2 regions of the Plantactinospora veratri genome follow, and region 1 is predicted to be linked to the other one. Evidence: predicted binding sites of a transcription regulator. Region 1 holds the regulator's gene; the other holds the start of a gene.

The links. The regulator HspR, encoded in region 1, represses chaperone genes until heat shock. The targets are predictions, from matches to a motif close to TTGAGTNNNNNNNACTCAA.
Region 2: the regulator HspR is predicted to act here: its motif matches at 7,590-7,608, upstream of lon (endopeptidase La).

Annotation. Positions count from the first base shown of each region.
Region 1 is NZ_JAZGQL010000020.1:78,945-93,786, reverse strand. It holds gene V1634_RS24090 (cation:proton antiporter regulatory subunit) at 1-341, shown strand, start outside; gene V1634_RS24085 (cation:proton antiporter) at 347-1,552, shown strand; gene V1634_RS24080 (hypothetical protein) at 1,753-2,184, shown strand; gene V1634_RS24075 (DUF4360 domain-containing protein) at 2,586-3,224, opposite strand; gene V1634_RS24070 (DUF4360 domain-containing protein) at 3,412-4,056, opposite strand; gene V1634_RS24065 (DUF4360 domain-containing protein) at 4,308-4,853, opposite strand; gene V1634_RS24060 (heat shock protein transcriptional repressor HspR) at 5,489-5,881, opposite strand; gene dnaJ (molecular chaperone DnaJ) at 5,966-7,153, opposite strand; gene grpE (nucleotide exchange factor GrpE) at 7,328-8,305, opposite strand; gene dnaK (molecular chaperone DnaK) at 8,363-10,243, opposite strand; gene V1634_RS24040 (ABC transporter) at 10,548-12,467, shown strand; gene V1634_RS24035 (GTPase) at 12,464-14,182, shown strand; gene V1634_RS24030 (hypothetical protein) at 14,179-14,730, shown strand; gene V1634_RS24025 (hypothetical protein) at 14,740-14,842, shown strand, end outside.
Region 2 is NZ_JAZGQL010000020.1:215,125-229,966, forward strand. It holds gene V1634_RS24660 (hypothetical protein) at 1-269, shown strand, start outside; gene V1634_RS24665 (hypothetical protein) at 437-1,729, shown strand; gene V1634_RS24670 (fibronectin type III domain-containing protein) at 1,883-2,881, shown strand; gene V1634_RS24675 (LuxR C-terminal-related transcriptional regulator) at 3,150-4,181, shown strand; gene V1634_RS24680 (hypothetical protein) at 4,178-5,242, shown strand; gene V1634_RS24685 (LuxR C-terminal-related transcriptional regulator) at 5,393-6,424, shown strand; gene V1634_RS24690 (LuxR C-terminal-related transcriptional regulator) at 6,472-7,512, shown strand; gene lon (endopeptidase La) at 7,629-9,971, shown strand; gene V1634_RS24700 (MOSC domain-containing protein) at 10,055-10,897, opposite strand; gene V1634_RS24705 (hypothetical protein) at 10,952-12,472, opposite strand; gene V1634_RS24710 (ABC transporter ATP-binding protein) at 12,693-14,552, shown strand; gene V1634_RS24715 (MFS transporter) at 14,549-14,842, opposite strand, start outside.

The sequences.
Region 1 (14,842 bases):
TTCCGCTCACCGACGACGAGGCGGAGGCGCTGGCCGACATTCTCGGCGCCTCGCTGATGCTCGGCCAGCTCTCCGGGCTGCGCCAGCAGGCCGCCGGGCTGCTCACCGAGCAGATCGCCATCCCGGCCGGTTCGCGGTACGTCGGCCGGCGGCTGGGCGACACGCAGACCCGCACCCGTACCGGCGCATCCATCGTCGCGGTCCTGCGGGAGCGCGAGGTGATCGCCTCACCCGATCCGACCTTCCGGTTCGAGGCCGGCGATGTGGTGGTCGTGGTTGGCACCCGCCAGGGACTGGACGGTGTCACCGCGATCCTCGCCGAGACCGACCCGGACGGCTGAGGCGTATGCACCACACCACGATCCTGCTCATCGAAGTAGGCGCGCTGCTGCTCGCCCTGGGACTGCTCAGCCGGCTCAGCCGGCGGATCGGCCTCTCGCCGATCCCGCTCTATCTGCTCGCCGGGCTCGCCTTCGGGCACGGCGGGCTGGTGCCGCTCTCGGCCAGCGAGGAGTTCTTCGAGGTCGGCGCCGAGATCGGTGTGATCCTGCTGCTGGTCATGCTGGGCCTGGAATACTCCGCCGACGAACTGGTCGGCAACCTGCGCGCCGCCGCACCGGCCGGGCTGGTCGACGGCCTGCTCAACGCGTTGCCCGGCGCGGCCTTCGGGCTGCTGCTCGGCTGGGGCTGGATCGGCGCCATCGTCCTGGCCGGGGTCACCTGGGTCTCCTCGTCCGGCGTCATCGCCAAGGTACTGGCCGACCTCGGCCGGGTCGGTAACCGGGAGACCCCGGTCATCCTGTCGGTGCTGGTCATCGAGGACCTCGCGATGGCGCTCTACCTGCCGCTGGTCACCGCGATCCTCAGCGGTCAGAGCCTGCTCGGCGGCGGTATCGCGCTGGCCGTCGCGGTCTTCACCGTGGTCTTGGTGCTGGTGGTGGCGATCCGGTACGGCCACTTCATCTCCCGGATGCTCTCCGCCCGGGACCCGGAGGCGCTGCTGCTCGGCGTGCTCGGCCTGACCCTGCTGGTCGCCGGCATCGCCGCCGGGCTCCAGGTGTCGGCGGCGGTCGGCGCGTTCCTGGTCGGCATCGCCCTCTCCGGGCCGGTGGCACACAACGCGACCGAGCTGCTCTCGCCGCTGCGGGACCTCTTCGCCGCCGTCTTCTTCGTCTTCTTCGGGCTGAACACCGATCCCCGGGCGATTCCGCCGGTGCTGCTGCCGGCGCTGGCGCTGGCCGTGGTCACCATGGCCACCAAGGTGCTGACCGGTTACGTGGCGGCGAAACGGGTCGGCATCGGGCTGCCGGGCCGGTGGCGGGCCGGGCTGGCCCTGGCACCGCGCGGCGAGTTCTCCATCGTCATCGCCGGGCTGGCCGTCGCCACCAGCGTGGTCAATCCGCAACTCGGCCCGCTGGCCACCGCGTACGTGCTGATCACCGTGGTGACCGGCCCGATGTTGGCCCGGCTGCCCGACTTCGCCTGGTTCAAGCGGTGGCTGCGCCGTCGGGCCGCGCCCGGCGGTCCGGCACCGGCTCCGGCGACGGAGTGAGTCGGGGCGCGGCGGGTGTCGCGCCCCACATACCGGGATCACCGTTCGGCCGGTTCCCCCAACGCGTAACGGGTTGATGAAATAGCACGTGGCGACCCTTTCGCAGGTTGGCAACAGCGCGTTACCGTGTCGCCGCAGTAGCCACAGGTACCCGCGGGGGCCGGCGCGCCCGGCAGCCGCGCGAGCGGAAAGGCGGCCCGTTGAGCGTGCAGGACTCCGCGTTCCGGGGCTTTGCCAACCCGGTGGACCCGTCCCCCGCCGAGCTCCGGGCCTGGGCCTACGAGCCGGACTCGGTGCCGCTGCACACGATGCCGAAGGACTGGGACCTGCTGGTCTCGGGAGACCGGCTCATCGGCACCCTCTTCGATCTGGCGATGGACCCGTCCTGTCCGGCCCGCCGCTTCGCGCTGCACTGCCTCTACATCTACGCCGCGGACGGCATCCGGACCAAGTTCCAGGCCCATCCGAAGCGGCGGTTGCGGAAGCTGGTCGAGCAGGCCGAGCGGCTCGGCGACGAGCCGATGGCGATCTGGGCGCACAACACCCGGATGCTCCAGGCGAGGCCGGAGCTGTTCGACTACCGCGACTGGTGCGAGGGCGGCCTGGTCCGGCAGGGTCGCCGGTTGAGCTGAAACCTGGTGGCCGGCGGGCGGCCCGGGTCCGCGCCGAGCCTGCGGCCCGGTGGGCGAGTGGTGGGCCGGGACCCCCCGTGGACCCCGGACCACCAGCTGGTGCCGGCGCGGAGCACGGGACCTGACCTGCGTACCGGAGGACCGCGACCGCGGAACTCGCGCCATCAGCCAGGTTACTGATCTCACCGGTCCGGCGTGCCGGAACCGGGCAGCGGGCCGGGTGGACCATCGCGGGTCGCTGTCCCGGCCGGGACAGGAAGAGCTGGCGCTCGAAGCACCTCTCGACGAGCGCCAGCGGAGTTCTTCGCTTGAAGCGTCACGACGCCGGTCGGCGGCTGCCGTACCGGTGCGTGCGGATGTCGCCCTGCCTCGTACCCACCGGGACCCGTTCCCGGCGAGGACTAGTCGCACCGCATCCAGTTGAAGTGGTACGTGGTGCTGACGCTGCTGTCGGTCGAGTCCATCATCATGAAGCTGGTGGTCTTCGGGTCCGACGTACCGCGGTTGACCCGCAGCTCGGTGTTGATGTTCAGCAGCCGGACCTCGCCGCACGGGGCGTAGACCAGTTCGGCCATGTCCGTGACGTCGGTGGTCTGCCAGCTGTCACTGATCGGGCCGGGGATGGTGTGCGTCTCGGTCGCCGTCGGCGATGTCCCCTGGATGTAGTAGCTCGCCCGTTGCATGCCGCTGGCACCGCGTTCGAGGTGGGCGAAGCCGCGGTAGTCGGCCTGCCGGATCGCGTACGTGAAGCCGCCCGGGACGTTCACCTGGAGGACCAGTTGGCAGTTCTTCCGGAAGTCGGTCGGCGCGGTACCCGCGCCGGCCTGGGCGAGGTAGTCGCTGTAGGTCACGGTGAAGGCGGTGTTGTCCGGGGCCGTGGCGACCGCCGCCGTCCCGAGCCGGCAACCCGACCCGTTGACCGTCTTGACCTCGATGGTGATGCGTTCGGCGGGCGGATTCGTGGTCGGCACGGGGTCGGCGAGTACCGGCAGACCCATTAACGACGCCGCCAGGCTGCCGATGACTAATGTGTGCAACATTTCCGGGGCTCCCTTCGGTCACCGTCGCGCGAGCCGTTGCCCGCGCGATGTATCAAACGTCATCCATCGATCGGATGGCCCTCTTCGCCGGTGCCCGCACGGTCCGGACAACGCCGACCGGGCGGGCCCCGCCCCCAGGGCCGGGATGCCGGAGCAGATTCCCGCATCCCAACCCGGAGGCCTCACGTCAGGACTCTTCGCACTTCTTCCATGCGAAGTGGTAGATGGTGTTGATGCCACCATCGGTCGAGTCCATCGCCATGAAGCTGGTCGTGGTCGCCGGGTTGGACGTCCCGACGTTCACCCGCAGTTCGGTGTTGATGTTGAGGAAGCGCATCTCCCCGCAGGGCGCGTAGCTCACCGAGGTGAGTTCCGAGGTGTCGGTGGTCTGCCAACTGTCGTCCAGCGGACCGCTGAAGTTGTGGTTCTTGTACGTCGTCGGCGAGGAGCCCTGGAAGTAGTAGTTCGCCCGCGACACCGCGGTCGCACCGTTCGCCAGGTAGGCGTAGCCGCGGTAGTCGGCCTGGAGAATGGCGTAGGTGAAGCCCTCCGGGACGTGCACCTGCAGGGCCAGTTGGCAGTTCTTCCGGGCGTCGGTCGGCCGCGCCCCCACGCCGACCTGGGCGAGATAGTCGCTGTAGGTCACCGTGAAGGCGGTGTTGTCGGGGGCGACCGCGACGGCCGCGGTCCCGGCCGGGCAACCCGAACCATTGATGGTAATGACCTCGATGACAATCTGCTCTTCCGGAGGCTCCACAGGCGGATCCGTCGGGATGACAATCCCGCCGAGCATCGAGGCAACGAGACTGCCAATGGCCAGCACACTGATCATGGGTTCCCTCCCGATCGTGGCGATAATGTCGCGCGCGTAAGCACACTTTAACGCTATTTATTGATGTTCGTCAATGTCCTAAAGTTGAATGAGTAATGGCCGAAAAGGTGGTACTGCGACTGTCGCCGAAAACGCGGAGGGCCCCTGGGTCAGGCGCGATGGACATTCACAATTCCATCGACCGACCCAGGGGCCCTAATTCGCGCTAACCCCACAGACCGCCGTAAGGGGACGCGTTTACGGCGACGCGATCAGCACTCTTTCCAGCTGAGGTGGTAGACGCTGCGCACACTGCCCCGGCTCGAGTCCATCGCCATGAAGCTCGTGCCGTTGTCGGCGTTGCCACCGTCCACCCGCAGCTCGGTGTTGACGTTGAGATTCCGCGCCTCGCCGCAGGGTGCGTAGACCAGGGCGGCGGCCCGGTCGGAGGTCCGCCAGCCGCCGTTGTACGGCCCGGTGAACTCGTGGCTGGTCTGCGCGGTGGACGAGCTGCCCATCCAGTAGTAGTGCGAGTGCTGCGAGCCGCTGGCCCCCCGCTGGAGGTACGCGTAGCCCTGCAGGTCCACCTGGGCCACCGCGAAGGTGAGCCCCTGTGGGATGTTCACCCGCAGGTTGAGCTGGCAGTTCTTCCTGAACTCGGTCGGCTTCGCCCCGGCGCCGGCCAGGACGAAGTAGTCGCTGTAGCTCACCGTGAAGGCCGTGTTGTCGGCTGCGGTGCTCACCTCGGCCGTCCCTGCCGGGCAGCCCGATCCGTTGACGGTCTCCACGCTGATGGTGATCCTCTCGGCAGGAGTCACCAAAGGCTCGGTAGCTACCGTCGAGGCAAACAATGCCGCGAGTACGCCGCCGACAGCCATCACGTTGGACATGGTAGTTCCCTTCCGGTCGTCGCGATGCGGTCGCGCCCGCAGCCCACCATAGTCATAACATTGACGGCCGTCAATAAAACAATCTTGTAACCCAGGACATTCAAGAACTGCTGATCAATTGCGTCGGACTAGATCACAAGCATCCGCAGGACCGCGTCATAGCGCGGCACCGGGACACTCTTCGGCGACCCGCCGCCCGCACCCCACTCGCGGGGCGGACGGACAAGACGCTCCATGACCTTTGCCGGGCGTACGACGGAAAGATCCGGCGATCAACAGACCACCGGACTCCGACGTCACCGCTATGTACGGTGATGGCTGGCGGCGCGCTCGGGGTAATGGTTTCCGAGCCTTCTCGCTAATGGATTCCGAGAATCGGGCGTAATGTTCCCGAAACACCCAGCGTAATGGTTTCGAACACCCCGTGGGGGTACCCGGACATCCCGCGATGCGGGAACGGCTACCCCCGGGTCAGCTCAGCGGCTCGGGCCGCCGGCCGCCGCTGCGTCCGGCCGACCGCAGACACGCAACCGCCGACCGGGACGGGCGCCCGGTCGACAGGATCAGGCCGAGGGATCGGCGCTGCGGCGGGGGCGCCAGACCACCAGCGCGGTGGAGGGCCGGTTGGTCGGCACCAGGTCCCGGCGGGGGAGCCCGCCCAGCGCCTCCAGCTCGGCCACCCGGCGGTAGGCGGCCTCCAGTTCGGCCTGCAAGCCCGCGATCCGCTGCTGGAGTTCGTCGACCATCTGCTCCAGCACGATGATCCGCTTGATGCCGGCCAGGTTGACACCGTCGTCCTGGCTCAGCCGCTGCACCTCCCGGAGCAGTGCGACGTCGCGGACGCTGTACCGGCGCCCGCCGCCCGGGGCCCGGCCGGGCTGCACCAGCCCCATCCGGTCGTACTGCCGCAGCGTCTGCGGGTGCATGCCGGCCATCCGGGCCGCGACCGAGATCATCAGAACCTTGGCGTCGGACGCCTGCTCGATCGAGACGACGACGTACTCCTCGGCCACCTTGATCACCTCCGCGTTGCCAACAGCTCAGTTGAAACGACGCACCCGGGCGTCGAGATGTTCCCGTGCCGCCGCCGGGGTCTGCGCGGCGAACTCCTCCAGCGCCTTCCTGGCCTCCGGCGAGAGCTGCTCGGGGACCACGATCTCCACCGTCACCAGCAGGTCGCCGGCCTGACCGTCCCGCCGGGCCACACCCCGGCCCCGGGCCCGCAGGGTACGGCCGCTCGGAGTGCCCGGCGGCACCCGCAGGGTCACCGACGAGTCCAGGGTGGGCACCCGCAGGTCCGTCCCGAGCACCGCCTCCGCGATGGTGATCGGCACGGTCAGGGTGAGGTCGTCGCCGCTGCGCCCGAAGAGGTCGTCGGAGCGGACCTTGACCAGGACGTACAGGTCGCCGGGCGGGCCGCCCCGGTCGCCCGGCTCACCCCGGCCGGCGAGCCGGATCCGCTGGCCGTCCGCGACCCCGGCCGGAAACCGGACGTTGAGCGTGCGGGACTTGGTCACCCCGCCGGTACCCCGGCACTCCGGGCACTTCTCCTCCACGATCGTGCCGACGCCCTGGCACTCCCGGCACGGCTCGGAGAAGCTGAACGAGCCCTGGTTGCGGGTGACCACCCCGGCGCCCCGGCACTGCGGGCAGGTCTGGGGCAGCGTCCCCGGCTTGGCGCCGTCACCGTGGCAGGTGTCGCAGACGCCGGGAGCGCGCAGCGTCAGCGGCACCGTCACCCCGCGCACCGCGTCGCCGAAGTCGAGCATCACCTCGGCCTCCACGTCCCGACCCCGGGCCGGACCGCGGGCCCGGGTCGGGCCGCCGCCGGAGAAGATCGAACTGAACAGGTCGGAGAAGCCCGCCCCGCCGAACCGGCGGTCACCACCGGCCGCGCCGCCCGGCTGGCCGGCCCCGCCGAAGAGGTCCGAGACGTCGAACGGGTAACCGCCGGGCCCGCCCGTCCGGGCGTTGCGGCGGAACGCGCCCGACCCGAAGAGCGAGCGCATCTCGTCGTACTCCTTGCGCTTGCGCGCGTCGGCGAGTACGTCGTACGCCTCGGAGACGGCCTTGAACCGCTCCTCGGCCTGGGCGTCACCCGGGTTGTGGTCCGGGTGCGATTCCCTGGCCAGCTTCCGGTACGCCTTCTTGATCTCGTCAGGAGAGGCGGACTTGGCCACCCCCAGCACGGCGTAGAAGTCCTTCTCCAGCCAGTCTTTGGAACTCATCGGTCGTCCACCCCCTTCCCCTGTGGCGGGGGGGGGGGGGGGGGGGGGGGGCGGGGCGGGGCGCCCCCCCCCCCCCCCGCCGGCGGGGGCGCCCCCCCCCCCCCCCCCCCCCCCCGACGCACCGGCTCAACGCTCAACCTCGCTCCGACCCGGTTACCCCTTGCGCCGGAGTGCTCACTCCTCCGGGTCGGCCACCGCGACCATCGCGGGCCGCAGCAGCGCGTCGTTGACCTGGTAGCCGCGGCGCAGTACCTCCACACAGGTCGGCTCGGTGACCTCGGCCGAGGTCTGGTGCGCGACCGCCTCGTGCTGGTTCGGGTCGAAGGGGTCGCCCTTCTCGCCGAACGGGGTCAGCCCGAACTTCGCCAGTGCCGCGATCAACTGGTCCGCCACCGTACCGAACGGCCCGACCAGGTCGCCGTGCTCACGAGCCCGGTCCAGGTCGTCGAGGACGGGCAGCAGCGCGGCGAGTACGACCCGGGTGGCCCGGTCGGCGTCCCTCGCCCGCTCCCGGTCCATCCGCCGGCGGTAGTTGGCGAATTCCGCGGTCACCCGCTGGAGGTCCCTGGTCCGCTCGTCCAGCTCGGCCCGCAGCGCCCCCAGTTCGGCGCCGAGCGGGCCGGCCTCGGCCGTGGCCTCGGTGACCGGCTCGGCCGGGGCGTCGACCACCGGCCCGTCCGTGCCGGACGGCGCCCCCTCCGCCAGTACCTCGGCGAGCTCGGCCTCGTCCACCACCGGGGTGGCCGGATCGGTGACCGGGGCACCGGAGTCGTCGGTGGTCGCCTCGCCCGCTTCGGTCGTCGCGTCGTCGGCCACCTCCGGCCCGTCCTCGGCCGACTTCGCGTCGTCCACCGAGGCGGCAGCGCCGCTCGAACCGGTGTCGTCGATCTCACCGGCCGCCACCACCGGCTCGGCGTCGCCCGGCGGCTCCGGGTCCGGGTTCGGATCCTTCGCCGCCAGTCGGGTGCCGTCGGTCGTACCGTCCGGGGCCGCTCCGCCGGTGCCCGGCTGGTCGCCGGTCATATTGATCTTCCGGTTGTTCCGGATGACGACGCCCTCGCCGGCCGTGCCCGAGGCAGGGTCGGCGGTCGCGGAGCCACCCGGCGCCGACCCGGTGGGTTCCGGATCGGCGGCTCGTGGCTTGTCCGTCATTCAATTACCTCGATCCGTTGTGCTTACGGCCAGCCCGGGTACGCGAAGAACGCGTCGTCACTTCTTGTCGTCCTCGTCGACGATCTCCGCGTCCACCACGTCGTCGGCGCCGCCCTTGGCACCGGTCGGGCCGCCCTCCGGGCCGGCACCGGCGGCACCCGGCTGCCCCTGCTGCTCGGCCTGCTGCTGCGCGTAGAGCAGCGAACCGGCCTCCTGGGAGACCTTGAGCAGCTTCTCGTGCGCCGTCTTGACGTTCTCCAGGTCGGTACCGCCGAGCGCGGAGCGCAGGTCGCCGAGCGCCTCGTTGATCTTGTCGCGCGGCTCGGCCGGCAGCTTGTCCCCGCTCTCGGCGAGGAACTTCTCGGTCTGCCACTGGAGCTGCTCGGCCTGGTTGCGGGTCTCCGCCTCGTCGCGGCGCCGCTTGTCCTCGTCGGCGTGGTCCTGGGCGTCCCGCATCATCCGCTCGATGTCGTCCTTCGGCAGCGCCGAGCCGCCGGTGATCGTCATCGACTGCTCCTTGCCGGTGCCGAGGTCCTTCGCGTTGACGTGCACGATGCCGTTCGCGTCGATGTCGAAGGTGACCTCGATCTGCGGTACGCCGCGCGGCGCCGGCGGCAGGCCGGTCAGCTCGAAGGTGCCGAGCTTCTTGTTGTACGCCGCGATGTCCCGCTCGCCCTGGAAGACCTGGATCAGCACCGACGGCTGGTTGTCGTCGGCCGTGGTGAAGACCTCGGAGCGCTTCGTCGGGATCGTGGTGTTGCGCTCGATCAGCTTGGTGAAGATGCCGCCCTTGGTCTCGATGCCCAGCGACAGCGGGGTCACGTCGAGCAGCAGGACGTCCTTGACCTCGCCCTTGAGCACACCGGCCTGGAGCGCGGCACCGACCGCGACCACCTCGTCCGGGTTGACGCCCTTGTTGGGCTCGCGGCCGGTGAGCTGCTTGACCAGTTCGGAGACGGCCGGCATCCGGGTCGAGCCGCCGACCAGGATCACGTGGTCGACGTCGGAGACCTTGACCCCGGCGTCCTTGATGGCCTGTTCGAACGGGCCCTTGCAGCGGTCGAGCAGGTCCTGCGTCATCCGCTGGAACTCCGCCCGGGTCAGCGTCACGTCGAGGTGCAGCGGCGCCGACGGGGCACCGTCGCCACCCGCCGGGCCGGCGGTGATGTACGGCAGGTTGATGCTGGTGGTGGTGGCGGCGGAAAGCTCGATCTTGGCCTTCTCGGCCGCCTCGCGCAGCCGCTGCATCGCCATCTTGTCCTGGGACAGGTCGACGCCGTGCTGGCCACGGAAGGTCTTCACCAGGTGGTCGATGATCCGCTCGTCCCAGTCGTCGCCACCGAGGTGGTTGTCACCGCTGGTCGACTTGACCTCGATGACTCCCTCGGCCAGTTCCAGCAGCGACACGTCGAAGGTGCCGCCACCGAGGTCGAAGACCAGGACGGTCTGCTCCTTGGAGCCCTTGTCCAGCCCGTACGCCAGCGCCGCCGCGGTCGGCTCGTTCACGATCCGCAGCACGTTGAAGCCGGCGATCTCCCCGGCCTCCTTGGTGGCGGTCCGCTGGGCGTCGCTGAAGTACGCCGGAACCGTGATCACGGCGTCGGTGATCCGCTCACCCAGGTACGCCTCCGCGTCCCGCTTGAGCTTCATCAGCGTCCGGGCGGAGATCTCCTGTGAGGTGTACTTCTTTCCGTCGATGTCGACGGACCAGTTGGTGCCCATCTCCCGCTTGACCGACCGGATGGTCCGGTCCGGGTTGGTCACCGCCTGACGCTTGGCGACCTCACCGACGAGCACCTCGCCGTTGCGGGCGAACGCGACGATCGAAGGAGTCGTCCGCGAGCCCTCGGCGTTCGCGATGACGGTGGGCTCACCGCCTTCGAGAACGCTGACGCAGGAATTCGTCGTGCCGAGGTCGATGCCGACCGCACGTGCCATCTTCGCTTCCTCGCTTCGTTACAAGGCAGGTGACGGGCACCGCCCGCAGTGCACCCACCGCAAGTTGAGTGGACCGGACTCAATAGTGCCACGATCCGCCGTACGTGCAAAGTCGGACTTGAGTCACATCGACGCAACCCACCTCGGGGGACTTCAGCACCACGAATCCCTCCACCGACCGGGGCATCGACAGTGGTCGCGGCGATCCGGACACCCGGCGAGGAAACCGGCGGCCGACCCGGCGCTGATCCGCGAGCAACCGTGCCTGTTGTCTGTGTTGCAGGGATCGGGCAGTCTTTACCCCGTGACGACCCACGGCGAACCGGCCACCGGCCTCGGCACGCCCCTGGTCGGCCCGGAAACCCCCATCGCCGACGCGGATCGCGAGCCGGCCCAAAGCACCCCCCGGCACCCACCGGCCGACGACCCGGCCGCCCCGACCGACCAGCTGCCGACCGCCACCGTGCCGCCCGGCACCGCCCCTGCGGAAGACTCCCCGGCCGGGGACGGGTCGGACCTGCGCTGGGCGCTCACCCGGCTGCGGGCCGCGATCGACGTCACCGCCTATCCACTGGCGCTGCCCGGGGCGGACGAGGCCCGACAGCTCGGCTCGACGTTGCGCGCCCAGCTCGCCGACTACCTGCTGCCCAGACTCGCCCGGCTCGACGCGCCGCTGCTGGTGGTCGTCGGCGGCTCCACCGGCGCCGGCAAGTCGACCCTGGTCAACAGCCTGGTCCAGGCCCGGGTCAGCAGCGTCGGGGTGCTCCGGCCGACCACCCGCTCGCCGGTGCTGGTGTGCAGCCCGCTCGACTCGGCGTGGTTCCGACAGGGCGACCTGCTGCCCGGACTGACCCGGACCACCACCCCCGGGGACCAGCCGGACACCCTGCACCTGGTCACCGCGCCGGCCCTCCCCGCCGGGCTGGCCTTCCTGGACGCCCCCGACATCGACTCGGTGGTGGACGCCAACCGGATACTCGCGGCCCAACTGCTCGCCGCCGCCGACCTGTGGCTCTTCGTCACCACCGCCGCCCGGTACGCCGACGCGGTGCCCTGGGAACTGCTGCACACCGCGCGGCTGCGCGGCACCGCGATCGCGCTGGTCCTCGACCGGGTGCCGCCGGCCGCCACCGACGAGGTGGCCGCGCACCTGGCCGAGATGCTGGCCGAACACCAGCTCGGCGCCGCACCCCTCTTCGTACTCCCCGAGACGGTGGTCGACGGGCAGGGGCTGCTGCCCGGACGGCTGACCGAGCCGCTGCGCTCCTGGTTCGCCCGGCTCGCCGCCGACTCGGATGCCCGGGCGGCGGTGATCCGGCAGACCCTGCACGGCGCCGTCGCCGCACTGGTCCCGGCCGTCGAGAGCCTGGCCACCGCCGCCGACGGGCAGGCGAACGCCGCACAGGCGCTGGACGAACGGGTCCGCAGCGGCTATCGGGGTGCCCGCCGCTCCGTTGAGGAGGCCCTCCGGGACGGCCGCCTGCTCCGGGGCGAGGTGCTGGCCCGCTGGCAGGAGTTCGTCGGCACCGGCGAACTCTTCCGCACCCTGGAGGCCCGGGTCGGCCAGCTCCGCGACCGGGTCGTCGCCGCGCTGACCGGCCGACCCGCCCCGAACGCCCAGCTCCGCAGTGCGATCGAGTCGCAGCTCGTCACGCTGCTGCGCGAGGCGGCCGCCACCGCCGCCGAACAGACCGCCGCCGCCTGGCAGACCCATCCGGCCGGCGCGGCACTGCTGACCCCCGAGCTGTCCCGGCCCGCCGAGGACCTGCCGGAACGGGCCGAGCGGCTGGTCCGGGACTGGCAGCGCGGTGTGCTGGAACTCGTCCGCGCCCAGGGCGGTGACAAGCGGTTCGTCGCCCGCAGCGCGGCGTACGCGGTGAACGCCACCGGCCTGGCGGTGATGATCGCGGTCTTCGCCTCCACCGCGTTCATCCCGACCGGTCTGGAGGTCGCGGCGGCCGGCGGCACCACCGTCGCCGCGCAGAAGGTACTGGAAGCGATCTTCGGCGACCAGGCCATCCGTACCCTGGCCACCCGGGCCCGGGCCGACCTGCTCGGTATGGTCGACCGACTGTTCGACGAGGAGGCGGCCCGCTACCTGGCCCGCACCGCGGCGGCCGGTGTCGACGCCGCGCACGGCGACCAGCTCCGCGAGGCGGCCCGGCTGGTCGACGCCGCGCGGGGCGGCGTGGGCGAGACAGCCGGAGCGGAGGCGGCCCGATGACCGACATCCTGGGCAGGGTCCGGGACGCGTTCCGCCCTGACCAGCGGGCCGACCCGGACCGGTTGGTCGAACGCCTGCACGCCGTCAACCGGTTCCTCGGCGCCGTCGACGGCCACCTGCCCGACGAACGGCTGGTCGCGGCGCACACTCTGATCGAGCGGGCCGGCACCCGGCTGGCGCTCTCGCTGAACCACACCGTGGTGGCGCTCGCCGGTGCCACCGGCAGCGGCAAGTCCAGCCTGTTCAACTCGCTGGCCCGGTTCGAGATGTCGCCGGTCGGGGTGCGCCGGCCCACCACCGGAGTCACCCACGCCTGCGTCTGGGGGCCGCTGGACGACGCGACCCGGCTGCTCGACTGGGTCGGCGTACTGCCCCGGCACCGGTTCGTCCGGGAAAGCGCGCTGGACGGGGCGGACGAGGCGGCGCTGCACGGCCTGGTCCTGCTCGACCTGCCCGACTTCGACTCGGTGGAGTGGTCGCACCGCTCCGAGGTGGACCGGCTGCTCGGCCTGGTGGACCTGGTCGTCTGGGTCGTCGACCCGCAGAAGTACGCCGACAAGGTGCTGCACCGCAGCTACCTGCGCGAGTTCCACCGGCACCGGGACGTCACCGTGGTGGTGCTCAACCAGGCCGACCGGCTGGCGCCGGACGAACTGCCCCGGGTCCAGGCCGACCTGCGCCGGCTGGTCGACGCCGACCAACTCGACGGGGTGCCGGTGCTCGCCACCTCGGCGCTGACCGACGCCGGTACGGCACCCCTGCGGGCCGTCCTGGAGCAGGCGGTCGCGCAGCGGCAGGCCGCGCTGCGCCGGCTCTCCGGCGACGTCGACACGGTCGTCGAAGGGCTCGCCGAGCTGGTCGACTCCGGACGCGCCGACGAGGACGTGGACCGGCCGACGATCCGCCGGCTGATCGACGCGCTGGCCGGCGCGGCCGGCGTACCGGCGGTGGCCGAGGCGACCGAGCAGGCGTACCGGCACCGGGCGGTGGCCGCGACCGGCTGGCCGCTGGCCCGGGGGCTGCGCCGGCTCCGCCCCGACCCGCTCCGCCGGCTGCACCTGACCGAGACACCCGCCGAGCCGGAACGGGTACCCGAGCCGGGTGGGCTGCTCGGCCTCGACCGCCCGCCGGTGGCCGCGACCTCGGTACCCGAGCCGACCGCGGCGCAGCGTTCCGCGGTCGGGCTGGCCGTCCGGGCGGTCGCCGACCGGGCCGGCGCGACCCTGCCCGGCCCCTGGCCGGCGGCGGTGACCGCGGCGGCCCGGTCCCGGCTGGCCGACCTGCCCGACGCGCTCGACCGGGCCGTCGCCACCACCGACCTCGGGATGGACCGCCGGCCGGTCTGGTGGCGGCTGGTCAACGCCGTGCAGTGGCTGGTGACCGTCGCCGCCGCCATCGGCCTGGGTTGGCTGCTCCTCGGCTACGCGGTACGCGCCCTCGGGCTGCCGGAACTGGACTACCCGATGGTCGGTACGGTGCCGCTGCCCACCGTCGCGCTGCTCGGCGGCCTGCTCTGCGGTGCGCTGCTCTCACTGCTGGTCAAGCCGGTGATCAGGTGGGCGGCCCGGCGGGCCCGGTGGCGGGCCGAGGGGCGGATGCACGACGCGGTGGCCGAGGCCGCCCGGGGGTACGTGGTGGCCCCGGTCCGCGAGGTGCTGCGGGCGTACGCCGAGGCGCGGTCCGCGCTGGGCGTCGCGTCGGCGCGTCGGCGATGACCGACAGCGCCCCGAAGAACGGCAGCGTCTCGACGAACGGCAGCGTCTCGACGAACGGCGGCGGCTCGGCGAACGGCGGCGGCTCGGCGAACGGCGGCGGCTCGGCGAACGGCGGCGCGTCGGCGGTCGTCGGCAGGTGGCGGCCGGTCCTGGTCCGGGGCGGGCTGGCGCTGTTCGGCGTACTCCACGTCTGCTGGGGGGTGCCGGCCGTGCTGACCCCGCGCTGGTTCTTCGACACCTTCCCCGGCTTCGGCCTGGCCTGGACGGCCGGCTACCCGCCGTACAACTCGCACCTGATGACCGATGTCGGGGCGGCGTTCCTGACCCTCGGCGTGATGTTGCTGGCCGCCGCCTGGTTCGACGACCGGCGGGTCACCGCCGTGGTGCTGACCGGGGTGCTGATCTTCAGTACGGTGCACCTGGTCTTCCACCTGGTGCAGGTCGGCACGCTGAGCAGTGCCGATCTTCTCGCCAGCCGGGGCACGCTGTTGCTCGGCGTGCTCGGTCCCGGCGCGCTGCTGATGCTGGACCGGCGCGGACGGGCGTAGGGTCGGTCCATGGCCTCGCCTCGGACCCCCTTTGAAGCCGTGCTGCATGCCGCCCGCGACGTGACCAAGCTCGACTGCGCGCTCGACGCCGAGATGCTCGGCACCGCCCTGC
Region 2 (14,842 bases), 140 kb from region 1:
ACGTGCGGCAGAAGGGCTGGCCGCGGACGATCAAGTTGCCGTCACTGGACGTGGAGGCGGAGGGCGTCGAGGTGGACGCCTTCTACGGCCTGAACTATCTCACCATGAGCTGCCTGGCCAAGCGGCACGGAGAGCCAAAGCTGTTCCGCTGGTGGATCGACGTGGTCCACGGCGAGGTCGACGACGACCAGGCGACCCGCAAGCACTTCGGCGAGAGCTGGGCGGCGATGGAGCGCGCCTGCCTCTCCTACATCCGCAGCACCGTCTGAGGAACGGGGAGACCGTGCACGACCAGGACCGCCCACCGCCGCCGCAGTACCCGCCGCCCGGTCATCCGGCGCCCGGTCATCCGGCGCCCGGTCATCCGGCGACGCCCTGGTCGGGGTACCCGGGCCGGCCGCCCGCGCCCCGGCCCACCGGCCCGACCGGGTGGTCGGTGGGGCGCTGGCTGGCGGTCGGCTCGGGGGCGGGCGTACTGCTGCTGGTCGGGGTGGTCTCACTGGTGCGGTTGGTGGCCAACCAGGCGGTCCACCCGGGCACCGACGTCGTACTGCCGCCGACGTCGACGCAGAGCGCCTACGTGCGGCCGGGCGAGATACTGGAGCAACTGCTCAAGGCGCAGGGCGAGGCGCTGGTCCGAGGCGACGAGCAGGGCTGGCTGGCGCCGCTCGACCCGGACAACGCGCAGCTCCGGGAGGCGTACCGCAGCCAGTTCACGTCACTTCGGGCATTGCGGGTTTCCTCCTGGCAGGCGAAGCCGATGGTCCGGCCACTGCTGAAGCTGGGTGAGGAGAGGGACACCGAGGTCATCGTCTCGTACTGCCTCGCCGTACCGAAGTGCCCGCCGGCCAGGGTCGTCGATCCAGAAGCTCCGCGACTGATCCAGGTGATGACCGTCCGTTGGGGGCCTGACGAACAGACCGTCACCATCACCGGATCCCGGGCCCCCGACCGGGATCGTTACAGTTCCCGTCCGCTGCCCTGGGAGGCCGGCGGGCTGACCTTCCGGGAGGGGCGGCGGGTGATCGTGGCCGCCCCGCCGGGCGAGACGAAGCGGCTCGCCGAGGCGGTGGCGGCAGGTGACCAGGCCGCGTCGGTCGTCGACCGGTACAGCCGGCTCGCCGGACGGGAGACGCCCGAGCGCTACATCGTCTTCCTCGCCGGTACGAAGGAGTGGCGTACCTGGTTGGGCGGCGACTCTCCGCAGTGGTCGGCGGGTTACGCGTACAACAACAACAAGATGCCCAGCAACGTGGTGCTGCGGATGGACACGATGGACGACCGGGCCGAGGTGCTGGAGACGCTGCGCCACGAGTTCGGGCACGTGATCACCGCGCCCGCGAGGGACGCCATCTTCGGCGGCAGTCACCAGTGGCTCGTGGAGGGCATCGCCGAGTACATCCAGTCGGGCGGCAAGCTGCCGCGTCGAGCCGAGTTGTCCGAGGCCCGGGCGCACCTGCGCGGTGGCGAGTGGCGGGGCAGTGTGCGACTTCCCTCGCTCGGCTTCACCTCGGCGGAGAGCGAGGTACATGCCTTCTACCAGATAAACCACGTCACCATGACGTGCGTGGCTTCCCGGCACGGCGAGGCCAAGTTGTTCCGGTGGTGGTACGAGATGGTGGCCCGGGGTTCGGAAGACTACGACCAGGCGACGCGGAAGACCCTCGGGGAGAGCATGGAGGCGCTGGATCGGGCCTGTGTCTCCTACCTGCGCCGTGCTGTCGGCTGAGTCCCTGCCCCGTGCTGGTGGTCGAGTCGCGGTGTCGGAGCCGCCAGGGCGCCGGGGAAACACTGCCCGGGCGGGGGATCCTCGGCCGCAGTCCATCGTTCAAGATAAATATCCGGCGCCCGCCCGGCGTTGGTGACCGAGAGCGAGGATTCCGTGTGCAGTCGTCCGTCCCGCCCGGCACGTACCCTGATCCTGGCCGTCCTCGTCGCCGGCCTGACCGGCACCGCGGGCACCGCCGCGCACGCGGCGGCCGAGGACACCGAACCGCCGAGTACGCCCGGCCCGATCACGGTCGCCGCCGCCACCACCACCTCCGTGGAACTCACCTGGACACCTTCGAACGACAACGTGGGGGTGGTGGAATACCACGTATCACAGATCTTCACCGATATCGCGATGCTGCACCGCACCCCCACCAACAGCATCGTGCTCACCCGCATGCAGCCGTCCCGGACCTACACCTTCGGGGTCTGGGCGGTCGACGCCGCCGGCAACCGCTCGACGGCACCGCCGTCGCTGCGCTTCACCCTGCCGCCGGGCGACAGCCAGCCGCCGACCGCACCGACCTCATTGTCCGTGGGAGAGGTCGGGGAGAGCAGCGTCGGCCTCCGCTGGAACCCCTCCACCGACAACGTGCTGCTGGCTCGGTACGAGGTGCTGTCGATCGGACCGGCCGGTGAGGCCAGCGTGGTGGGACGGGTTCCCATGCTGCCGCCCGCCTATCCCAGTACCGCGCTGACGGTCTCCGGGCTGACGCCCGGCGCGGCGTACCGGTTCGCGGTGCGGGCGGTGGACGAGGCCGGTAACCACTCGGCGCTCTCCAACCAGGTCGCCGTAACCACCGGGTCGGTGCCGACCTGCACCGCCCGGGCCCAGCGCGGTGGCGCGGAGGTCTGGATCTCGGTCCGGAACGTCGCCGCCACCCCGGTCGACGGGTGGACGCTGACCTGGGCGTTGCCGGACTCGCAGCGGATCACCGCCATCTGGAACGCGGCGCTGGTCAGCCACGCCGGCGGGGTCGTCACCGCCCGGAATCTCGGCTGGAACCCGGTGATCGCCCCGGGCGCGGCGGTGACCGTCGGATACCTCGCCGCCGGGACCTTCCAGCCGGGCCGGATCGCCCTGAACGGCAAGCTCTGTCAAACCGGCTGACCGGCCCGTGGCCCCCGGCGACCCGGACGCCGGCCCGGTTCGGGTGGAGGGCGCACCGGAGCGTGCGCGCCCTCCACGACCATCGCGCCGGCTGGCTTCCGTCCGTCGTCGGACCGGTTCGTCCCCCGGGCCGGCGGCCGCGTGTCCTGCGGTGCCGACCGGCGTTTACCTAGGTAACCGCACCTGTGCCGGTGCTGTCGATTGACAGGACTGCCGATATGAGAGGGAGTCGTCGATCCAGATGCGCCGACGGTCCGGACACTGACCGGTGGGCGGACTTCCGCCGTACGCCGCCGAGGTCGCCGCCGAGGTCGAGCGGGTGGCATCCTCGGCGGCCGGTACCGGGGAACGGGTGGCGGAACTCCTCGGGGTACTGCGCCGGCTGGTCCCGTACGAGGCGGGTGTGCTCCAGGTGCTGGATCCAGAGCGCCGCCGGTTCGAGACGATCGGCGCCGTCGGCTACCAAGAGTCGATCATGGCGCATCTGCTCGGAGCCGCGCACTACCAGGAGGTCGAGCTGCTCGGGCTGGACCGGGACCGGGCCCCGGTCCGGGTCCGGGACGCGCCGATACCGGTGGCCGAGATCTGTTCCTGGGTCGAGCACTTCGCCCCGGCCGGCTTCCGGGAGGGCGTCGGGGTCCCGCTGTTCAGCCCGGACGGCCGGCAGATAGGGGTGCTGGCCCTGCACACCGAGACCGTCGAACACCCGACCGACGAGGCTCGGGACTTTCTCGGCCTGCTCGCCCCGGTGATCGCCGACGCGGTGGATCCGATGCGTTCCGTCGCCGCGCTGTCGACGGTCGTCACCGCAGCGGTCGCCGGGGCGGTACTCACCCGTGCCGGTGACGTGCTCGCGCTGCCCGGACTGCCGGAACACCCCCGGCTGCGGCCCGGCTCGGCGGTTTTCGTCGCCGCGGCCGAGAGCCTGGCCGAGGGGGAGCGGCACGCCGCGTTCCTCTGCCCCGGCGGGCCCGAACCGGGGGACCGGGGCTATGCCCGGGTCACCGTGCTGGCCTGCCCGGGGCACACACCGGGGTACCTGCGTGCCGTGGTGCTGCTCTCGGCACCCGGTGACCTGCACGGGCTGACCCCGCGAGAACTGGAGATCCTCGGGCTGCTCGTCGACGGCTGGCCCAACCAGCGGATCGCGAACACCCTGGTGGTCGCCCCGCGTACCGTCGCCGCGCACGTCGAGCACATCCTCGCCAAGCTGGCGGCCCCGTCCCGGACCCTGGCCGCCGTACGCGCGCTGCGGCTGGGCCTCTACGTACCGCGATCGTTGTCCCGGAGCGGAAGATGAGCCGTACCCCCGCCCTCCCCGAACTGTTCCAGGAGGCGGCGTCGATCGTCGCCAGCCCGGTCGGTGCCGACCGCCCGGCACAGTGGCTGTCGCTGCTGCGCCGGGTGGTCCCGTACGACGCGATCTGGCTGTCCCTCTTCGACGACCGGTCCCACCGGTTCGCCGAGGTGGCCGGCGCCGGATACGACGACCGGATCCGGAACTACTTCCGCACCCCGGAGACGACGCGCCAGGCCGAACAGGCGGGGCTGACCGAGTCCCCCGTGCCCTGTCGCGGTCGGGACCTGCCGGTTCCGGCCGCCGAATATCCGGTCTGGAGCGACTACTACCTGCCGGCCGGCTACCGGGAGGGCTTGGCGGCCGGCCTGTTCAGCCGGGACCGCCGCCATATCGGCATGCTCCTGCTCAGTACCGAGGACCCGGACCATCCCACCGACGCGGAGCGGGACGTGATCGGCCTGCTGGCGCCCCGGATCGCCGCCACCCTCGACCCGCTGCGGTCGCTGTCGACGCTGGCCAGGGTGGTGCACGACGCCGTCGCCGGGGTGGTGCTGACCCGGGTGGGCGATCCGCTGCCCCTCTGCGGCCTGCCCGACCATCCGCAGCTCGCGGCGGGTTCGACGCTGCTCGCCGCGATCGACGAGTACGCGCCCCGGGGCGAGGGGTCGGTCTCGTTCCTCTGGCCCGTCCGGCAGCGGCGGCAGCCGCCGTCCCGACCGGCGCGTGGCGGCTGGGAGGTGCGGGACGAACTGCTCCGGGTCGTGGTGCTGAGCTGCGCCGCCGCCTTGTCGCCGCTGGTCGGGGTGGCGATGCTAGCGCCGCTGCCGGCCGGCGGTTGCCCGCTGAACCGGCGCGAGCTGGTGGTGCTGGGTCTGCTCCTGGCGGGCTGGACGGAGGAGCGGGTCGCGGTCGGGCTCGACCTGCCGGGTACGGCGATCGCCGATACGGTGCAGCGCTGCGTCGCCGGTCTGGAGGCTCCGGACCGGCATGTCGCCCTGCTGCGGGCGGCCCGGCGGGGCTGGTTCATCCCACATCTGCCCGGGGCGGCGCCGCCGAACTGAGCGCCGTTCGGGTCCGTTGCCGTTTCCGGCGGCGCTCCCCGCCGTTCTCTTAGGTAACCGCACCAGTGCGGGTGGTCTAGTGGCGGCGCTGCGGAGACGGCGAGGAGTGGATCATTATGCGGGCGACGGCTCGGTGTACCGGTACGGGGGATGGTTGACCTGCCACCCGGTGCCGCCGGGATCGTGGCCGACATGGAGCGGATCGCGGCGCTGCCGGGAGATGTGCGGGACCGGGTGCCGGAACTGCTGAGGGTACTGCACCGGCTGATGCCGAGCGGCGGCTCGATGATGCACGTGCTCGACCCGGAGCGTCGGGAGTTCGAGGTGGTGGGCGAGTCCGGTTACACGGAGGCGACTATCGCCTACATGCGCAGCTCGGAGCATTACCGGGAGATGGAGTTGCTCGGCATGGATCGGGACCGTCCGCCGATGTGCGTACGCGACGCGCCGGTGCCGCCCGGTGAGTTGCAGTCCTGGGCGGAGCACCTGGAGCCGGCGGGTTTCCGGGAGGGGATCGGCCTCACCCTGTTCAGCCGGGACGGACGGCACCTCGGACTGATCACCCTGCACACCGACGACCCGGCACAACCGAGCGACGAGATCCGGGACTTTCTCGGGCTGCTCACCCCGACGTTGGCCGACGCCGTAGACCCGATGCGGTCGATCGTCACGCTGTCGAAGATCGTCGCCGACGCGCAGTGGGGCGTGGTGCTGACCCGGGCCGGCAACGTGCTGCCGCTGCCCGGGCTGCCGGGCCATCCGCTGCTCGATGCCGGGTCGGCGGTGTTGGAGGTGGCGGCGGCAGGGCTGCGCGAGGGGCACGTGCACAACTGGTTCCTCTGCCCGTACCCGTCGTCGGACGATCCCGGCCGCCACCTCCAGGTGACCGTCCTGGCCTGTCCGGCCTCGGCGCCGGCACACCTGCTCGCGGTGCTGCTGATCTCCGCCACGCGGGATCTGCGCGGCCTGACCAGGCGGGAGTTGGAGATCCTCGGACTGCTCGTCGACGGCTGGTCCAACCAGCGGATGGCGAACCAGTTGGTGATCACCCAACGCACGGTCGCCGCGCACATAGAACACATCCTGGACAAGATGGATGCCCCGACCCGTACCCTGGCCGCCGTCCGTGCACTGCGCCTGGGCCTCTATGTTCCCCAGCCCCTTGCCCGGCTCCGACGCTGACCGTCCCGCGTCGTCGTACCGGCCTGTCCGCCGACGAAGGTTCTGTGATGACCGCTCCTCCACCATCCTCTTCGAAGGCGATCCGCGGCCTGGCCGAGATCGCCGCGGCGGTGGCCCGCGCCGGTCAGCCGGACGAGTTGCTGGCCGGGCTCGGCGCGGTGATGCCGGTCCAGGCCGCCTGGCTCGCCCTGCTCGACGACCGGCACCGCCGGTACGCCGAAGTGGCCAGCTTCGGCTACGACACCCGGATCCGGAACTACTTCGGCACGGCGGCGCTGCTGGAGCAGGTCGAACTGGTCGGGCTGACCAGCTCACCCGTGCCGCAGCGGGCCCGTGACTCGCCGGTGCCGCTGGCCGAGCTGCCGGTCTGGGGGGACTACTACTTTCCGGCCGGCTTCCGGGAGGGGATCGCGGTCGGCCTGTTCACACCGGACCGCCGGCACGTCGGGGTGCTGATCATGTGCACCGACGACCCCGGTCGGCCGACCGACGCCGAGCGGAACCTGGTCGGGGCGCTGGCTCCGCAGATCGCCGCCGCCATCGAGCAGGTACGGTCGCTGGCGGTGCTGGCCCAGGTCGTCCGGAACGCCCGGGCGGGGGCGGTGCTGACCCGTAGCGGTGCGGCACACCCGCTGCCCGGCCTGCCCGGACACCCGCTGCTGGCCCCGGATTCGGCGTTGCCGGGCGTGGCCCTGCACCAGGCCGTGCACTGCGGCGGCTCGGCCTCGTTCCTCTGGCCGGCCTGTCGGGGGCAGGAGCATGACGACCGGTCGGGGATGCTCCAGGTCGTCGTCCTGGGCTGTGCCACCGCGCCGCCGTCCGTGGTAGGGGTGCTGGTGCTGTCTCCGCTGCCGGGCGGCCGGTCGGTGCTGACCCGCCGCGAGTTGGTGGTGGTCGGCCTGCTGCTGGAGGGCTGGTCCGACCGGCGCATCGCAGTCGGCCTGGACCTGCCGGTCGGCACGGTCGCCGAGACCGTCGCGCGGATCGTGGTCAAGCTCGACGCCCCGAACCGGCATGCGGCGCTGCTCCGGACGGCGCGGCACGGCTGGTTCATCCCGCCCTGCACCGGCCGTCCCCCACTGGACTGACCGTCCGGTTCGGCCCGGACCCCGGCCCAGGTTAGTGCTCTGGATCACAAGCCGGAACATGGAGCACCGTTTGTTACTTGAGTCGTACAAGCTCAACTAACGATGGCAGGTGTGTGATGGCAACTCTTCCGGTTCTTGCTCTGACCGACGCTGTCCTGCTGCCCGGCATGGTCATCCCGGTGACCCTGGACGCGACCACCCAGGCAGCGGTGGACGCCGCCCGGGCCACGGGCGACAAGAAGCTTCTGGCCGTGCCCCGGGTCGACGGGGAGTACGGCTCCATCGGCGTCATCGCCACGATCGAGAAGGTCGGCCGGCTGCCCAGCGGCGAACCCGCCGCCGTGGTGCGCGGCGAGTCCCGGGCCCGGATCGGCTCCGGTGTGCCCGGCCCCGGTGCCGCCCTCTGGGTCGAGACCGTCCAGATCACCGAGCCGGCACCGGCCGGCCGGGCCAAGGAACTCGCCCGGGAGTACCGGGCACTGGTGACGTCACTGCTGCAACAGCGCGGCGCCTGGCAGGTCATCGACGCGGTCGAGCGGATGACCGACCTGGCCGAGCTGGCCGACTCGGCCGGCTACGCGCCGTGGCTCACCCTGGAGCAGAAGATCGAACTGCTCGCCGCGCCGGACGTGACCGCCCGGCTCGAACTGCTGGTCGGCTGGGTGAAGGCGTACCTGGCCGAGCAGGAGGTCACCGAGCAGATCAACTCCGACGTGCGGGAGGGACTGGAGAAGTCCCAGCGCGAGTTCCTGCTCCGCCAGCAGCTCGCCGCGATCCGCAAGGAGCTGGGCGAGGACGAGCCGGACGGCTCGGCCGACTACCGTTCCCGGGTCGAGTCCGCCGAACTGCCCGACAAGGTACGCGAGGCGGCACTGCGCGAGGTCGGCAAGCTGGAGCGGGCCAGCGACGCCTCCCCGGAGGCGGGCTGGATCCGTACCTGGCTGGACACGGTGCTGGAGATGCCGTGGTCCACGCGTACCGAGGACAACACCGACCTGGTCCAGGCCCGGCAGGTGCTCGACGCCGACCACGCCGGCCTGGCCGACGTGAAGGACCGGATCCTGGAGTACCTGGCGGTGCGCAACCGGCGCGCGGCCCGCAACCTCCAGGTCGTCGGCGGCCGTGGCTCGGGCGCGGTGCTCGCCCTCGGCGGCCCGCCCGGAGTCGGCAAGACCAGCCTCGGCGAGTCGGTCGCCCGGGCGCTGGGCCGGAAGTTCGTCCGGGTCTCCCTCGGCGGCATCCGGGACGAGGCCGAGATCCGTGGCCACCGCCGGACGTACGTCGGCGCGCTGCCCGGCCGGATCGTCCGGGCGCTGCGCGAGGCGGGCTCGATGAACCCGGTCGTGCTGCTCGACGAGGTCGACAAGATCTCGGCGGGGTACGCCGGTGACCCGGCCGCCGCCCTGCTGGAGGTGCTGGACCCGGCGCAGAACCACACCTTCCGGGACCACTACCTGGAGGTCGACCTCGACCTGTCCGACGTGCTCTTCCTGGCCACCGCCAACGTGGTGGAGGCGATCCCCGGCCCGCTGCTGGACCGGATGGAGCTGGTGACGCTGGACGGCTACACCGAGGAGGAGAAGGTCGCGATCGCCCGGGACCACCTGTTGCCCCGGCAGATCGAGCGGGCCGGACTGACCGCCGACGAGGTGAGCGTCTCCGACGCGGCACTGGGCCGGATCGCCGCCGAGCACACCCGCGAGGCGGGGGTACGCCAGCTCGAACGCGCGCTGGCGAAGATCCTCCGCAAGGTCGCGGTCGCGCTGGCCTCGACCGAGGGTCCGGTACGCGTCGACACCGACAACCTGGCCAGCTACCTGGGTCGGCCGAAGTTCACGCCGGAGTCGGCGGAGCGGACGGCGGTGCCCGGGGTGGCGACCGGGCTGGCGGTGACCGGTGCCGGCGGTGACGTGCTCTTCATCGAGGCGACCAGCATGGAGGGCGAGCCGGGGCTGACCCTGACCGGGCAGCTCGGCGACGTGATGAAGGAGTCGGCGCACATCGCGCTCTCCTACCTCCGGTCGAACGGCCGGGCGTTGGGGCTGGACCCGAACGCGCTGGCCGGGCGGCGGATCCACCTGCACGTGCCGGCGGGTGCGGTGCCGAAGGACGGTCCGAGCGCCGGCATCACCATGGTCACCGCGCTGGCCTCGCTGGCCAGCGGCCGGCCGGTACGCCCGGAGTTCGGCATGACCGGCGAGGTCACCCTCTCCGGCCGGGTCCTGCCGATCGGCGGGGTGAAGCAGAAGCTGCTCGCCGCGCACCGGGCGGGGCTGACCGAGGTGATCATCCCGGCCCGGAACGAGCCGGACCTGGACGACCTGCCCACCGAGGTGCGGGAGGCACTGACCGTGCACACCCTGACCGACGTGGCGGACGTACTGGCGCTGGCCCTGCGTCCGGCGGACGACCCGGGGCTGCTCGACACCGCCGACGGCCCGGCGCTGGCCGCCGCCTGAGCTGACCCGACAACGACCGACGGGCCGCCCGCGATGCGCGGGCGGCCCGTCGCCGTCTCTCTCGGGCTGCGGTGCGTTCCAGGTCAGTCCAGCACCTCCACGGGGTCACCGACGCTGACGGTACGACCCTCGGCAGGCCCGCCCGGTTCGGCCCGTACCGTCAGCTGGAGACCGAAGAGGAGCTTCCGGCCGATGTGCCGGCGTGCGGCGAGCATCCACAGCGGCTCCCGCCCCCGCTCCCCGGTCTCCTGGTCGATCGTCGCGATCAGACAGCGGCCGCACTCGTCGGCACCCTGGAACACCGCCCCGCCGATCCTGATCCGCCGGCCGACCCACTCGCCCTCGGCCCACGGCGCGGCACCGCTGATCACCACGTTCGGGCGGAACTGGATCATCGGCAGTGGCCCCTCGGCGCTGCCCGACTCCCGCAGCCAGTCGTTGAACTCGTCCAGCGACGCGGTGTTGGTCAGCAGCAGCGGGGTGCCGTCGGCGAAGCTCAGCTCGGCGCCGACCTCGGCCGGAACCGGCCAGGGAACGCGGTTGCCGGTGGGGTCGCCGAGCCAGACCAGCCGGGCGGTGCGCCCCAACAATCGGTTGAGCCAGTCGTCCGCCTCCGGGCCGGCGGCGCGGACCGGTGCGGGCGGCCGTCCCCGGTAGACCCGGACCTGGAGCGCTTCGCCGTCGGTCGGTTCGGCCAGGTCGAGCGGGGGCAGCCCCGGCGCGTCCAGGGTCAGCCCGCCGGGCCGGGACACCGCGCGCATCGTCACCAGTTCCCGGTGCTGGCGCTGGGTCAGCCCGAGCCCGTGTGCGTCAACGATGAGCCAGCGCCGGTCGCCGTCGAGACCCCACGGTTCGACCCGCGCCGTGTCGCGGTCCATCCGGCGGCACCCCTTCACCGGGTACGTGTACATGGAGGTGACTCGCATCCGGTCAGGATGACATGACGTGGTGTGACGGGGGTAACTCCGCTGCGGCAGATTTCAGCCGGCCGGCAGCGGCGGGTAGAGGTGGTAGCCGGCCACCCGCTCCGGGGTGCTGCCGGGCATCCGCCGGGCCAGTTCGGCGTCCAGCGGTGAGCCGATCGGAGTCAACACGGCCTGCGGCTGCGGGTGCCAGTAGCCGGGGTACCGGTTGAGTCCCCGGTCGAGCCGGTCGTCGACGACGCCGCAGGTGGTCCGCTCCGCACTCAGATATGTGATCCAGTTGCAGGTCCAGTACCCGCCGTGCACCTGGCTCAGCCCCCGCTCGCGCAGCACCGCCAGCACCTCCGACCGTTCCGCGCGTTCCGCCCGGTATTCGTCGACGGTGTCGACCAGGCTCACCGTGGCGGCCAGCATGGTGAGCGCGAGCGCGGCGATCGGCAGCGCCGCCGGTATCGCCGGCCGGCCGCCGGCCCGGACCAGCCGGTAGAGCGGCCAGAGCGCCACCGGCAGCGAGACCAGCAGCACCGACAGGTAGCGGGCGCTCTCCACCGGTGAGTCAGCGGCGGCCGGGCTGCGTACGTAGCTGAGCACGCTGAGCAGGCCGGCGGCGGCGAGTACCAGCCAGGTCACTGCCCGGGTGCGGTCGACGGGGTCCAGCGTTGCGGGGGTACGCAGCCGGCGTACCGCGAGCAGTAGGGCGGCGGTGAGCAGGAGCAGCACGACGGGCCCCCACCAGAGCGACCAGCCGGCGCAGTAACTCGGCTCGCACAGGCCCATCCCGAGCGGCAGGCCCAGCCAGGCACCGCCGACGATCCGGTCCCACAGGCCGGCGTCGGTGCCGGCCCCGTTGAGCCGGAGGAAGACCGCGAGCGAGTTGTCGGCCCAGCCGGCCTGCACGTTCCCGACGATCAGCGGCAGTACCCCGACCAGCAGCCCGGCCCCGACCAGCCCGGCGGTGCGCCGGGTCAGCACCCGGGCGGTGCCGAGCACCATCAGCGCACCGAGCAGGTACGGTGCCGGCAGCCAGTGGTTCCAGGCGACCAGCCCGAACAGGGCGCCCCAGCCGGCGAAGGCGTACCAGCGGGTCGTGGCCCGGGTGGCCAGCAGGTAGCCGAGCAGCAGCAGCCCGGCGACCATCGGGGCGGTTTCCGGATAGCCCCCACCGGCGATCAACTGGTTCTTCACGATCCGGTCGGAGCCCAGCGCCAGCAGCCCGACGGTCAGCACCGCCAGGCCGGCGGTGAAGACGCGGCGGACCAGCAGGTACATCAGCACCAGGAAGAGCGCGTAGAGCAGCAGCGTGGGAATGCGCAGCGCGGTCACCGACGGTCCGGCCAGCGCGACCAGCGGCGCCGCCAGGTACGCCTCGACGGTGCCCATGTAGTGCTGCCCGTAGAAGAAGACCGGCAGGTCCCGCCCCTGCGCGATGTGCAGCGCGGCCAGTCCCATCGTGGCCTCGTCGCTGTTGGTGGGCGGGGTGCCGGCCACGGTCAGCCAGATCCGCCAGAGCACGCCGAGCGCGCCCAGCGCGGCGGCGAGCAGGCCGTAGCGGCCGGGGCGGGGGAGGCGGAGCGGCACGAGTCGCGAGTCTGTCACACCTTCAGCGGTTTCGTTCCGCGCCGACCGCCGTCCGACCGCCGTCCGACCGCCGTCCGGGCGGTACCGCCGAAGGTTGACCTCGACATTGCTTGAGGTCGTACTGTCGGTGGGCGCCGATAAGGTCCGGGCGATTCGGTGTTCACGGAGGGTGCCAGCGATGAGTATGGAAGTCACGGCGTGGAACTCGCTCTACCACGCGATGCACGCCCAGCAGGACAGACGGCCGTTCTCGATGGCCACGCTCCGGCGCATCGCCGGCTTCGCCCGGCCGCACCGCCGCCGGTTGATCAACTATCTGCTGCTCAGCGTGGTGATGTCGGTCCTCGCGGTGGCCACGCCGGTGCTGGCCGGCCGGGTGGTCGACGGCATCGTCAGCGGCGGGAGCACCGACCTGGTCGTCGGGCTCGCCGTGCTGATCGGCGTCGTCGCGCTGGTCGAGGCCGGTCTCGCGCTGCTCACCCGCTATTTCTCGGCGAGCATCGGCGAGGGGCTCATCCTCGACCTGCGTACCGCGGTCTTCGACCACGTGCAGAAGATGCCGGTCGCCTTCTTCACCCGGACCCGCACCGGCGCCCTGGTCAGCCGGCTCAACAACGACGTGATCGGCGCGCAGCGGGCCTTCTCCGACACCCTCTCCGGGGTGGTCGGCAACCTCGTCACGCTGCTGCTCACCCTGGTGGTGATGATCGGCATCTCCTGGCGGATCACCCTGCTCGCGCTCGTGCTGCTGCCGGTCTTCGTGCTGCCGGCCCGCCGGATGGGCAGCCGGCTGGCCCGGCTGGAGCGCGAGGCCGCCAACCACAACGCGACGATGAGCACCCAGATGACCGAGCGGTTCTCCGCGCCCGGCGCGACCCTGGTCAAGCTCTTCGGCCGGCCGGCGGAGGAGTCCGCCGAGTTCGCGCTGCGCGCCCGGCGGGTCCGCGACATCGGGGTTCGCACCGCCATGGTCCAGTCGGTCTTCATCACCGCGCTCACCCTGGTCTCGGCGCTGGCTCTCGCCCTGGTGTACGGCCTCGGTGGCCTCTACGCGCTGCGCGGGCAACTGGAGCCGGGTGCCGTGGTCGCGCTCGCCCTGCTGCTGACCCGGCTCTACGCCCCGCTGACCGCGTTGGCCAGCGTCCGGGTCGAGGTGATGAGCGCGCTGGTCAGCTTCGAGCGGGTCTTCGAGATCCTCGACCTCAAGCCGCTGATCACCGAGAAGCCCGACGCGCGCGAGGTGCCGGAGGGACCGGTCTCGGTCGAGCTGGACGGGGTGACCTTCGGCTACCCGTCGGCGGAGAAGGTCTCGCTCGCCTCCCTCGAAGAGGTGGCGGCCCTGGACACCCGGGGCGGGGTCGACGTGCTGCACGACGTCTCGTTCCGGGTCGAGCCGGGCCAACTCGTCGCCCTGGTCGGTTCCTCCGGAGCCGGCAAGTCCACCATCGCCCAGCTCGTACCCCGGCTCTACGACACCGACTCCGGCGCCGTACGCCTGGCCGGGCAGGACGTCCGGGACCTCTCCGCCGACTCGATCCGGGCCACTCTCGGCCTGGTCACCCAGGACGGGCACCTGTTCCACGACACCATCCGGAGCAACCTGCTGCTGGCCCGGCCCGACGCGACGGAGCAGGAGCTGTGGGACGCGCTGCGCCGGGCCCGGCTCGCCGACCTGATCGAGGGGCTGCCCGACGGGCTCGACACCGTGGTCGGCGAGCGTGGCTACCGGCTCTCCGGCGGTGAGCGGCAGCGGTTGACCATCGCGCGGCTGCTGCTTGCCCGGCCTCGGGTGGTGATCCTGGACGAGGCGACCGCGCACCTCGACTCCACCTCCGAGGCGGCGGTGCAGGCGGCGCTCGGCGAGGCGCTGGCCGACCGTACGGCGTTGGTGATCGCGCACCGGCTCTCCACCGTACGGGCCGCCGACCAGATCCTGGTGGTGGAGGAGGGCCGGATCGTGGAGCGCGGCACCCACGACGAACTGCTCGCCGCCGGCGGCCGCTACGAGGAGCTGTACCGGACCCAGTTCAACCAGCCCGACCAGGTCGGGGCTGACCGGGGCGAGCTGGTGCCCGGCTAACGTGCCGGCTCCTCCGGTGGTACGCGGCCGGCCGTCGGCATCAGCACGGCGGCCAGGACCAGTGCGCCCGCTGCCGCGTAGAAGGCCCACCGGTAGCCGGCGACCTCGGCCGCTTTCGCGGTGGCCCCGGAATCCGATGCCGCCCCGGCACGACTGATCGCGATCGCGGCGAAGGTGGCCAGGCCGAGAGCGCTGCCGAGTTGCTGGGTCGTGGTCTGGACACCGGAGCCGAGACCGGCATCGTCGTCGGTCACCCCGTGCAGGGCCGCGTTCTGGAGCGCCGGGAAGGC